Regions from separate parts of the Flavobacterium sp. CHNK8 genome, predicted to be linked through region 1. Evidence: riboswitches for the same ligand, from Rfam matches in the RefSeq annotation. Region 1 holds a riboswitch; the other holds the start of a gene.
What was found. Region 1 has a riboswitch for S-adenosylmethionine ahead of K5V07_RS02460 (alpha/beta fold hydrolase). Riboswitches for the same ligand answer to the same signal wherever they lie in the genome.
Positions count from the first base shown of each region.

Region 2: another riboswitch for S-adenosylmethionine. It lies ahead of K5V07_RS07900 (Na+/H+ antiporter NhaC family protein); the one in region 1 lies ahead of K5V07_RS02460 (alpha/beta fold hydrolase).

Region 1 covers NZ_CP081492.1:595,003-600,371, reverse strand. Annotated here, with positions in the region: gene K5V07_RS02470 (hypothetical protein) at 1-263, opposite strand, end outside; gene thrA (bifunctional aspartate kinase/homoserine dehydrogenase I) at 322-2,736, opposite strand; gene K5V07_RS02460 (alpha/beta fold hydrolase) at 2,756-3,718, opposite strand; SAM riboswitch class I at 3,796-3,903, opposite strand; gene K5V07_RS02455 (hypothetical protein) at 4,130-4,342, opposite strand; gene metK (methionine adenosyltransferase) at 5,150-5,369, shown strand, end outside.
Region 2 covers NZ_CP081492.1:1,865,810-1,871,178, forward strand. Annotated here, with positions in the region: gene K5V07_RS07890 (hypothetical protein) at 1-611, opposite strand, end outside; gene fabG (3-oxoacyl-[acyl-carrier-protein] reductase) at 706-1,452, opposite strand; gene K5V07_RS07900 (Na+/H+ antiporter NhaC family protein) at 1,637-2,959, opposite strand; SAM-I-IV-variant riboswitch at 3,014-3,110, opposite strand; gene K5V07_RS07905 (cytochrome-c peroxidase) at 3,336-4,517, shown strand; gene K5V07_RS07910 (hypothetical protein) at 4,573-4,995, opposite strand; gene sucD (succinate--CoA ligase subunit alpha) at 5,195-5,369, opposite strand, start outside.

The sequences.
Region 1 (5,369 bases):
GTATCAACAGTGTTTCTTTTTTGTTTTAAGTAAAATAAATTGCTTAAAATATAATAGACAACCTGTGCAAGCAGTGGTACAAATAATGCATCAATAGCGGTATTCTTTCCCAAACCAAGCAATAGACTTATCGAAGCAATTAAAAACAATATTACATTTAAAATTAATAGTTTAAGAAACCATTCCTTGCTATCTAATTTACTTTTATCAAACAAGAATATCAATGAAACATTCATTCCAAGTAGAATAATAATTATATCCATATTAAATGCTTTTTCTTCTGATCACTGTTTACTAAAAACTATTCACTTTTCACTTCAATTACCCCTTATCAGACAACCTTAAAATATCACCAAACACACCTCTTGCTGTTACTGCTGATCCTGCGCCAGCGCCTTGAATTACAATTGGTCGGTCACCGTACGATTCAGTGTAAATTTCGAAGAAAGAATCTGAACCTTTCAATCCGCCCAATGCTGTTTCTGATGGCACCGAAACTAATTTTACTTCGAGATTTCCTTTGTCATTTTGCAAATCACCTGACAATTCGCCTATGTAACGCAACACGTGATTCGGTTTTTGATCGGCTTTTATTTTTGCATAAATAGGATCAAACTCCGTCAATTTATTCAAAAACTCTCCTACATCTCCACTTCGTAAATGTTCTGGAATTAAATTTTGAATCGAAATTTCTTCAAACTCATTTTGCAAGTCTAGTTCTCTAGCCAAAATCAATAATTTTCGTCCTACATCATTTCCACATAAATCCTCTCTTGGATCTGGCTCGGTATATCCATTATCGATGGCTTCTTTTAAAATCTCGCTAAACGGCACGTCTTTGGCCGAAAAATTATTGAACAAATAACTCAATGTTCCCGAGAAAACCCCTTTAATCTTTGTGATATTTTCGCCAGAAAGGTGCAACAATTTAATGGTATCTATCAAAGGTAATCCTGCTCCAACATTGGTTTCATAAAGATACGTCTTTTGGTTTTCTACCAGAACTTTTCTCAATTTTTTATAAAAACTATAACTCAACGTATTGGCTACTTTGTTTGACGAAATCAAATCGAAACTATTTTCTACTAACGAAATGTAATTCTTGACAAAATCAGCACTTGCGGTATTATCAATGGCAATTAAATTCTCTAAATGATGCTCATTTGCATAGGCAATAACATCATCAATAGTATATGAGAATCCGTTGGTTTGAATCTCGTTTTTCCAGTTAGGTGTCACTCCGTTTTTATTCAAGAGCACATTCTTAGAATTGGCAATCGCAAAGACATTCAATTTGATGTCTTTTCTTTTTTCAATGGCTGCTGCCGATTCTAAAATTTGATTAATCAAGGTACCACCCACCAAACCATGACCAAAAACAGCGATATTTATTTTCTTGGCTACGCCAAAAATCTCTCCGTGAATCACATTCAAAGCTTTGTGCAACTGTGATTTTTTAACAACCAAACTCACATTCTTACCCGTCACGGTATTGTTGAACAGAATCGGAACAATTTTATTCTTGATTAAAGCCGTGTAAGGTTTGTGAAACGTACTTAAATCCTGACCAATAATGGAGATGACAGCTACATCATCAGCAACAGTTATTTTATTGACATCCTTTGAATAGAAATCATTTTCGAATTCTTTTTCCAATTCAATCATGGCCGTAGTAGCTTTGTCGGCAGCCACAACCAAACCTATTCCACGCTCTGATGAACCTTGGGAAATGATACTCACACTGATATTATTGTCGCCCATTACTCTAAAAATTCGAGCATCGACACCAGTTTTCCCCAGCAGACCTCTACCTTCAAGATTGACCAAAGCCACATTTTCAAGAACCGAAAGCGTTTTAATTCCTTCCTTATTAGAATTGGAAGTAATTAAAGTTCCTTTATTTTCATGATTGAAAGTATTTAAAATTCGAAGCGGAATGTTTTTTTCTAATAACGGAATGATAGTTTTGGCATGCAAAATAGTTGCTCCAAAATTAGCAATCTCATTCGCCTCATTAAATGATAGATGGTCAATTTTTTTAGCATCAACAACTAAATCAGGATTGGCAGTATAAATTCCGTCAACATGTGTGTAATTTTGTAATTCGTCGGCATTTAAATAATTCGCAATCAACGAAGCGGTGTAATTACTCCCGTTTCTTCCCAAAGTTGTAGTATCATTATTGGTCGTAGAACCTATAAAACCTGTGATTATATTAACTGTATTTTCAGTGTTTTGTTTAAAAAAAGCAACCACATTTTTCTTCGAAAGTTGTTCTAAGGGTTGTGCATCACCAAATTTAGCATCGGTTTTTATCAATTCACGCGTATCTGTAAAACGAGCATGAATTCCTTTTTCTATCAAGATCGCCGTTAGTAATTTTGCCGAAAGCAATTCGCCTTTAGACAAAATTTGGTCTTTGATTTTTTTGCTGTAATCGCCAATCAGACTTACACCTTCAAACAATTTTTCTAAAATAGTAAACTCCTCAGACAAATCAACAGCATCATAAACGTCTTGCTGGTATTTTTTAAAATCTTCAAAAAGTGGCTTGTAATCTCCGTTTTGAGAAGCAAGAGTTAAAATTTGTTCCAACTCATCAGTTGCATTGCCACGCGCCGAAACTACAATTGCAATTTTCTCTCCCTGATTTACTTTGTCTGTTATTATGGCAACCACCTTATTTAATCCGTCACCATTTGATAACGATTTACCTCCAAATTTTAATATTTTCATTGTGTTGTGTGTTTGTAGCTTAGAATAAATCTTGAAGCAAATTGTGTAATTGTTTGTATTCTATCAAAAAAGCATCGTGTCCGTGAATGGAAACTATTTCTTGATAACTGACTTTTTTGTTTAATATTTGTATTTGCTCAAAAGTGGTTTTGTTTTCACTGGCCGTAAAAAACAAATCCGAATTGATGGCAATGATGTGAATTTCTGCCGTTACAGCTTCGATTGTATTTTCAAACGAGGACCTATTGCGAGTAATATCAATGGTTTTCAATAATTGATTCATCATTTTGTAGGATGCCAATTGAAAACGCTGCTGTAATTTTTCGCCGTGATGCAACAACCAACTTTCCACATTAAAAATGGCTAACTGCTCATTAATTGTTCGCTGAAATTTTGCCGCAAATGATTCTGGAGTTCTATAACACAACATGGCGTGTGCGCGGGCATCCTGAATGGGTTTAGATGAATTATTAAGAATTTGTTCTTGCAAAAAACAATTGGCAATAAGCCAGTCTGTCGCTTTCCAATCGGTCGCAATAGGAATTAATTTTTGGGTTATTGTTGGTTCTAGTGCAACCATTTCCCAAGCAATTCCACCACCTACAGAACCTCCAATAATAGCGTAGAGTTTTGCAACATCGAGCAACTTAATGCCTTTTATAAAAATTTTAGCGATGTCTCTTGCTGTAAAATCAAGATAATTTTCAATTACAGCTCCATCAAATCCATTTCCAGGAACGTTAAAAGCAAGTACGGTATATTTTGTAGTATCGATAGTTTTGTTGGCGCCAATTAGTTCATTCCACCAACCGTTATCACCCACAACCTGTGAATTTCCGGTTAGCGCATGATTGACCAAAACAATAGGAGCTGCATGTAATGGTAAGCCAAAAACTTGATAACTTAAGTTTAGGGTAGCATAAATTGCACCTGCCTCCGTGGTGAAATTGTGTAATGTAATTGTTGTTGGTTTATTTTCCAATTTCAAATCTGTTATAATTAGGACTTGTGTTTGGAAATATTAGAAAGAAAGCTAGGTGTTATCTAGACAAATTCTTAGTGTTATCTTTCCACGATGGGCGTGGTAGAATGCAGCACCTTCTCCGATAAATCGAAGGGTTGCTAAGGCTTCATCGGGTCTAATCCCTCTGCCTTTCTTTATAACATTTCAATACTGTTGTGAACTTTGTGAGTGCAAATAAAGCACTAATTTTTATTCTGAGCAAATTTTTATGCAAAGTTTAGTCTGAATTACTTTTGCAGTATTCGCAAAAGTATGCAAAAAGCAAGCTGTTTTAACAAAGAAATATGTCGTTTTAGACCAAAACTCCGTTAAAACAGCAATCCTAATTTAAAATGTATTTTCTCGCTGATTAAAATACATTTGGAATCCCTAAATAAAAAGGACATCATTTTCTTTGGAATACATTAAAAAAAGTAATGAATTAGGCACTGTCTTTAGTGCTGTAACATCATTGGTAGCCATCTCAAATCTAGGATGAACTAGCTCATTTACCACTGGAGCAGTAGTGTTACTTTTTTTTGACCCCCATAATCCTTGCCTTATTAAAAGGATTGCTTTACTAAAATAATTGTTGTTTTTCATTGTTGTTCATTTTAAGTTATTAATTGTGTAATGATTATTTTTCCTTTTTAGTATCAACTTCAATACCAGTTTTTACTATGATTTAATTTTTATTGTATTTTTTTATCCTTTTTTGTTCCTAATCTTGAAAAAAACTTTCATCAAATGCTATTTTTTTTATTCTCTAAAAATTGCAGTAGTGCTAAAAGCAACAAACCCCTTTTAGATACGAATCCAAAAGGGGTTTAGTTTTATCAACCTGTCCTTTCGGGGTCACGATATATCAAATAGTACAACAGCACAAATAGGCGCTATTGCATACATTTTTTGTTGGCATTTTAGTGTATTCATAAATTTTTATTCTTAGTGGTATTTCAAAAAAAAAAGCTTCCCAAATACTGGGAAGCTTTACTATATAATTTAGTTCAAATTATGCAATAAGCAACCCTCAGGAATTTCCCTGTGCGACCTTTAACATATTGCAAATAAATGATTTCATGATTACTTATTTTGATTATCAAATATCGCAAATGTTTTTTAAAGTACAAAATTTTTATGTCGCTAATTTTGTTTTTGATTTAAAAAATATTTCCGAAAGATAAAACAGTAAAAAAAAGTTAAGATTAATATGCAATTCAAAATGGTTTCATACCTTTGCACCCAAATACAAGAGGAAAAATTTGAACTGATTGCAACCTCTTCATAATGAAATCAATTCATTGTGAATACTGAATAATTTTCAGTAAAAAAATGCTAAAGCAGGAACTCTCCTTTAGACCTTTTCAGCAATTATTTTTTCTCGCTTAATTTTATAAAATAATAAAACTTATGGCCTATTTATTTACGTCAGAATCTGTGAGCGAAGGACATCCAGATAAAATTGCAGATCAAATTTCAGACGCATTAATTGATAACTTTCTAGCATTTGATGCTGAATCAAAAGTAGCTTGTGAAACTTTAGTAACTACCGGTCAAGTTATTTTGGCTGGTGAGGTTAAATCAAATACATACTTAGATGTGCAAAATATTGCACGTGAAGTGATTCGAA
Region 2 (5,369 bases), 1.3 Mb from region 1:
TTATTTTTATGAAAAGCATACTTATTCACATTCAACTGATTGATTTTAAAATCAAGATAAGTAACAGTATCACCTACTACAAGAGGAAATACTCTATTTGATGGTTCAAAACTATAAACATAGTCGTTACCTGATGTTTGATTTCCATCAGTAAGCAAAACCGTTGGAAAAACTGTATTTTTAAATATACTTTTTAGATTGTTTGCTACAAGATCAATATTGGTTTGACTGCCTTTAAAATCAATACTTGACAAAGGACTAAAATCCTCAGAAAATTGAAAAACTTGAACGTCAAATTTATCATTCAAAGCCGTATTGCTCTGAATATTTTGGAGTATTGCTTTAGTTTTCTTCTCATTTTTAAGAAAAGCTATAGAACTTGAATTATCAACCACAACAGCAAGAGGCGACTTTGTGATGACTAAATTATCCCGAGTAATTATCGGATTTAGCAATAATAAAAACAGACAAAAAATAGAGGTAAAACGAAAAAAAGCTAAAAACAAACTCAATTTTGACTTGTTTTTAGCTTTGTATAAATATTGAAAATATGACAATACGCCCGCTATTAATAATGATAAAACTAATAGTAGCAAGGTAGATGTTGTCATGTAGTGTTTATTAAAATATTTTAAATTTGAAAACTTAAATGTAATCTAGAATTCATTAGAAGTGTAGAATGAATTAAATACTCATTTCACAAACCTAGGTAAGCATTCCTCCACACACATTCAATACTTGCCCTGTAACATAAGCACTCATATCCGAAGCAAAGAAAAGACAAGCGTTAGCCACATCCTCTGTAGAGCCACCTCTTTTTAACGGAATTCCATCTCTCCAACCTTTTACAACATCTTCGTTTAACTTTGCAGTCATTTCGGTTTCAATAAATCCAGGCGCAATTACATTACAACGAATATTGCGAGATCCTAATTCCAGTGCTACAGACTTTGAAAAACCAATAACTCCAGCCTTAGATGCTGCATAGTTCGTTTGTCCTGCATTACCTTTTACCCCTACCACTGAACTCATATTAATAATTGATCCCGAACGTTGCTTTAAAAAAGTACGCTGAATCGCTTTTGTCATGTTAAAAACCGATTTCAAATTCACATCCATCACGTTGTCAAAATCTTCTTCGGACATACGCATCAATAAATTATCTTTTGTAATTCCAGCGTTATTAATCAACACGTCAACCGTTCCAAAATCAGCCAAAACAGCATCCACAAATGTTTGTGCTTCGTTAAAATCTGCAGCGTTTGATTGGTATCCTTTAGCTTTAATACCTAAAGCGTTTAACTCATTTTCTAAAGCCATCGCAGATTCTACTGATGAACTATATGTAAAAGCAACATTGGCTCCATGTTTAGCAAAAACCTCTGCAATCCCTTTTCCAATTCCGCGACTTGCGCCTGTGATAATGGCAACTTTTCCTTCTAGTAATTTCATATTCAAAAATTAGTTTATTTTTTATTTGAAGCTATTCCTGCTATTCACTGCAATCTTTTAGGTCCGCTGTCGCGTACCCAAAAGGATTTCCGTTGCTATCAGGGCTAAAAACGACTTGCCAAATATATACTATTTCCTTTTTTAAAAAAAATTTAGCTTTAATTATGAACAATAATTTTTACAATTAAACCTTCAAAAAACGATATGCTAGTTTATCCCAAAAAGCAGCATAAATGGCAATCAATGTAAATACTAGCAAAAACAAATGATACCACGCATTACTTAAAATATCTATAAAATTTAATTTACCATTTGCATAGTTTAATATCAACAATATCTGAGCACCATAAGGCAATATCCCTTGTATTACACATGAAAAAATATCTAAAATAGTAGCCGATTTTTTAGCGCTCAACCCGTATTCATCATTAATTTCCTTTGCTATGGGCCCGGTAATAACAATAGAAACTGTATTATTTGCAATAGCTAAATTTGCAAATCCTACTAATACTCCAATTCCAGTTTGTGCTGATTTTTTACTTTTAATTCTTTTTTTGATTTGATTTAAAACCCATGTTATACCACCAGCCCTGTCCACCATAGCTGCTAATCCTCCTGTAAGCATTGAAAGCAGAAAGATATCGGTCATACTCGTAAATCCTTCATAAATTTTCTGAGTAAACTCCATTACTGTAAAAGAATCATTATAAAAACCAATAAAACCCGCAATTATGGTACCTAATAGTAAGGTGTAAAAAACGTTGACACCTACAACTGCTAAAATTATCACTAAAACATAAGGCAAGATTGCCCATAATGAATAATCACTTTTTGCTATATCCACAGAAACAACATCTGAATTAAATCCCAAATAAAAGAAAATTAAAATAGTTACAATTGCCGCCGGAAGCGCGATAAACAAATTAATCTTAAACTTATCTTTTAAATCACAACCTAGAGATTGAGTGGCAGCGATGGTAGTGTCTGATATCATTGATAAATTATCTCCTAACATAGAGCCACCAAGTAAAGCGCCTGCTATCAATGGCATAGAAGCACCACTTTTATCAGCAAGTGACATCGCAATAGGTCCTATTGCAACTATAGCTCCAACAGAAGTACCTGTAGCAGTTGATAAAAACGAGGCTATTAAGAAAATTCCCAATGGAAAATACGCTGCATCAATGGTATTAATACCTAGGTTCACAACTGCATCAACTCCACCCATGGCTTTACTCACCACAGCAAAAGCGCCTGCAAATAAATAAATCAAACACATGGTTATAATTTTACTATCACCACAACCAGCAATTAAAGTATCAACTTTATCTTCTGTACTGTTTTTAAATAAAATAAAAGCAGCAACAATACCTACTAAAACAGCAACAGGAGAAGGAAAAGCATAAAAATCATTAAGCAAAATACCTGCTCCTAAAAAAATAAAAATAAAAATAAATAGCGGAATCAATGCAAAAGGATTTCCAAATTCCTTAGTAAACTTTGTCATAAAAATAATTTTAAATTAAGTGTTATGACGAAAAACAAAGCTGGTATTGGGAATGTAAACAACATTTTTTCCAAAAGATTTGGCTTATCGTTTTAGCACCTTGCTTGTTGTTGCAGGTTGCTATCCTATTGAAGGATTCGTGATAACGGGTGCAAAAGTAATTAATATTTTATGATAAACTAAACAAACACTTTAAAATTTAAAATATTATGCAATATTTAACAAACCGAACTTTATTTAAAATTAAAAATCTCATAAAATAAAGTGTTATCAAATTAAAAATTATCATAAATTAAACTATTTTTGACAAACATAGTCTAAACATTATCACAATTTAATATACAATCTATATAATATTAACATTAATAGAATCATTATGAAAAAATTCCTATCATTAATAAGCTTTATTTTAGTTCTAAGTTGTAGTAAAAATGATGACGCAAATGAATATGTAGCTATTGATCCGTATCCTAATATTACAACAACATTTACCGGCAAAATAAATGTTAACAAACTGGATAATTATTCGAACCAAACGATTCCTAGCTATATCACTAAAGATAATACTGCGGGGAATGCCATTACAGATAAAGGTGCCACTTTAGGACGGGTCTTATTCTACGATAAGAATTTATCGTCAAAAAATACCATCTCCTGCTCCTCTTGTCACATTCAAGCAAATGCTTTTGGAGATGTTGCAGCAGCTAGTACAGGAGTAAACGGAACAACTAGTAGACACTCCATGAGATTAATAAATACTAGATTTTCAAATGAAAATAAATTCTTTTGGGATGAAAGAGCTTCAACTTTAGAGAACCAAGTAACCCAACCTATTCAAGACCATATTGAAATGGGTTTTAGTGGCACATTAGGCGATGGCAACTTTACTGCATTAATTACTAAACTACAAAACATAGGGTATTATAAAGAATTGTTCAAGTTTGTATATGGATCCGAAGATATTACTGAAAACAAAATTCAGTTAGCTTTATCACAATTTGTAAGAAGCATTCAATCATTCGATGCAAAATATGATGCTGGTCGAGCTCTTGTTGCAAATGACAACCAACAGTTTCCTAATTTTACAGCTCAAGAAAACCAAGGTAAAAATTTATTTTTAACACCGCCTGTTTTTGACGCTACTGGAAATAGAACTGCTGGAGGAGTAGGTTGTGCGGGTTGCCATCAAGCTCCTGAATTTAGTATTGACCCAAACAGTAGAAATAATGGAATAATCGGGATACTAAATGGAAATGGAATTGACATCACAAATACTAAATCACCATCACTTAGAGACTTGGTAAAAGCAGATGGAAGTACCAATGGCGCTTTCATGCATACCGCAAATTTGAATACGCTTCAAAATGTAATTGGCCATTACGGCACAATAAACCTAGCACCTGGAAATACAAATCTTGACGCTAGGTTAAGGCCAAATGGTTTTGGTCAAAAATTAAATTTAAATGCCTCAGAAGTAGACGCTTTAATCGCCTTTCTAAAAACCTTAACTGGAACAAATGTCTATGTAGATACAAAATGGTCAACACCTTTTAAATAACATAAAAGTCCCCAAATGTAGATTTGGGGACTTTTAATTTTTAATCAAAATGAACTTAAAAAGCTACATTCCATCTTGGTAATCTTCCATTTTCATCAAAGAAATTTTGTAAAATCACACCTTCAACTGCAGTTGGAATTCCTTTTGAGTCTGTATTAAATGTTTCATACCAAACTACTTCAAGTGTGGTGATATCTTCAATTTTCATTTGTGCAGGCCAAGAATATTTTCTTCCCGTTTTTGCAAATTGATGACCTTCAACAATTTTTTCGTTAAGACCACCGTTTTTAATTTTCAAGGTTCCATTATTTTGAACAGTTCCTGTAGAACCTACCATAATCAACTCTTTTGAATCACCTATAGCATATACTAAAAATACACCCGATCCATCCGAAGCATTGCAAACTTCAGCAAGACTATCTTCGATTGTGAAAGAAAATTGATTGGTAACTTTGAATTTTTCTAATTCTTTGTACATATATATTATTTATTAGGAACTAGCCATGAACATTACCTTACGAGTTGTAAAATAAACCATAACAAGTTCATTTGTATTTTATTGATTTTGATATAAAATCAGATTTTCAATAAAGCGCAAAGGTATTTTTTTAATTCTATTTATCATAAAAAAGCCTCACAAATTGTGAGGCTTTACTATTATTTAGAAAAAGCTTAGATTATCCTAAAACTTCTTTTACTTTTTTACCAATTTCAGCTGGTGAATCCACAACGTGAATACCACATTCTCTCATGATTTGTTTTTTAGCCTCAGCTGTATCGTCAGATCCACCAACAATTGCACCTGCATGACCCATTGTACGCCCTGCTGGAGCAGTAACTCCCGCAATGAAA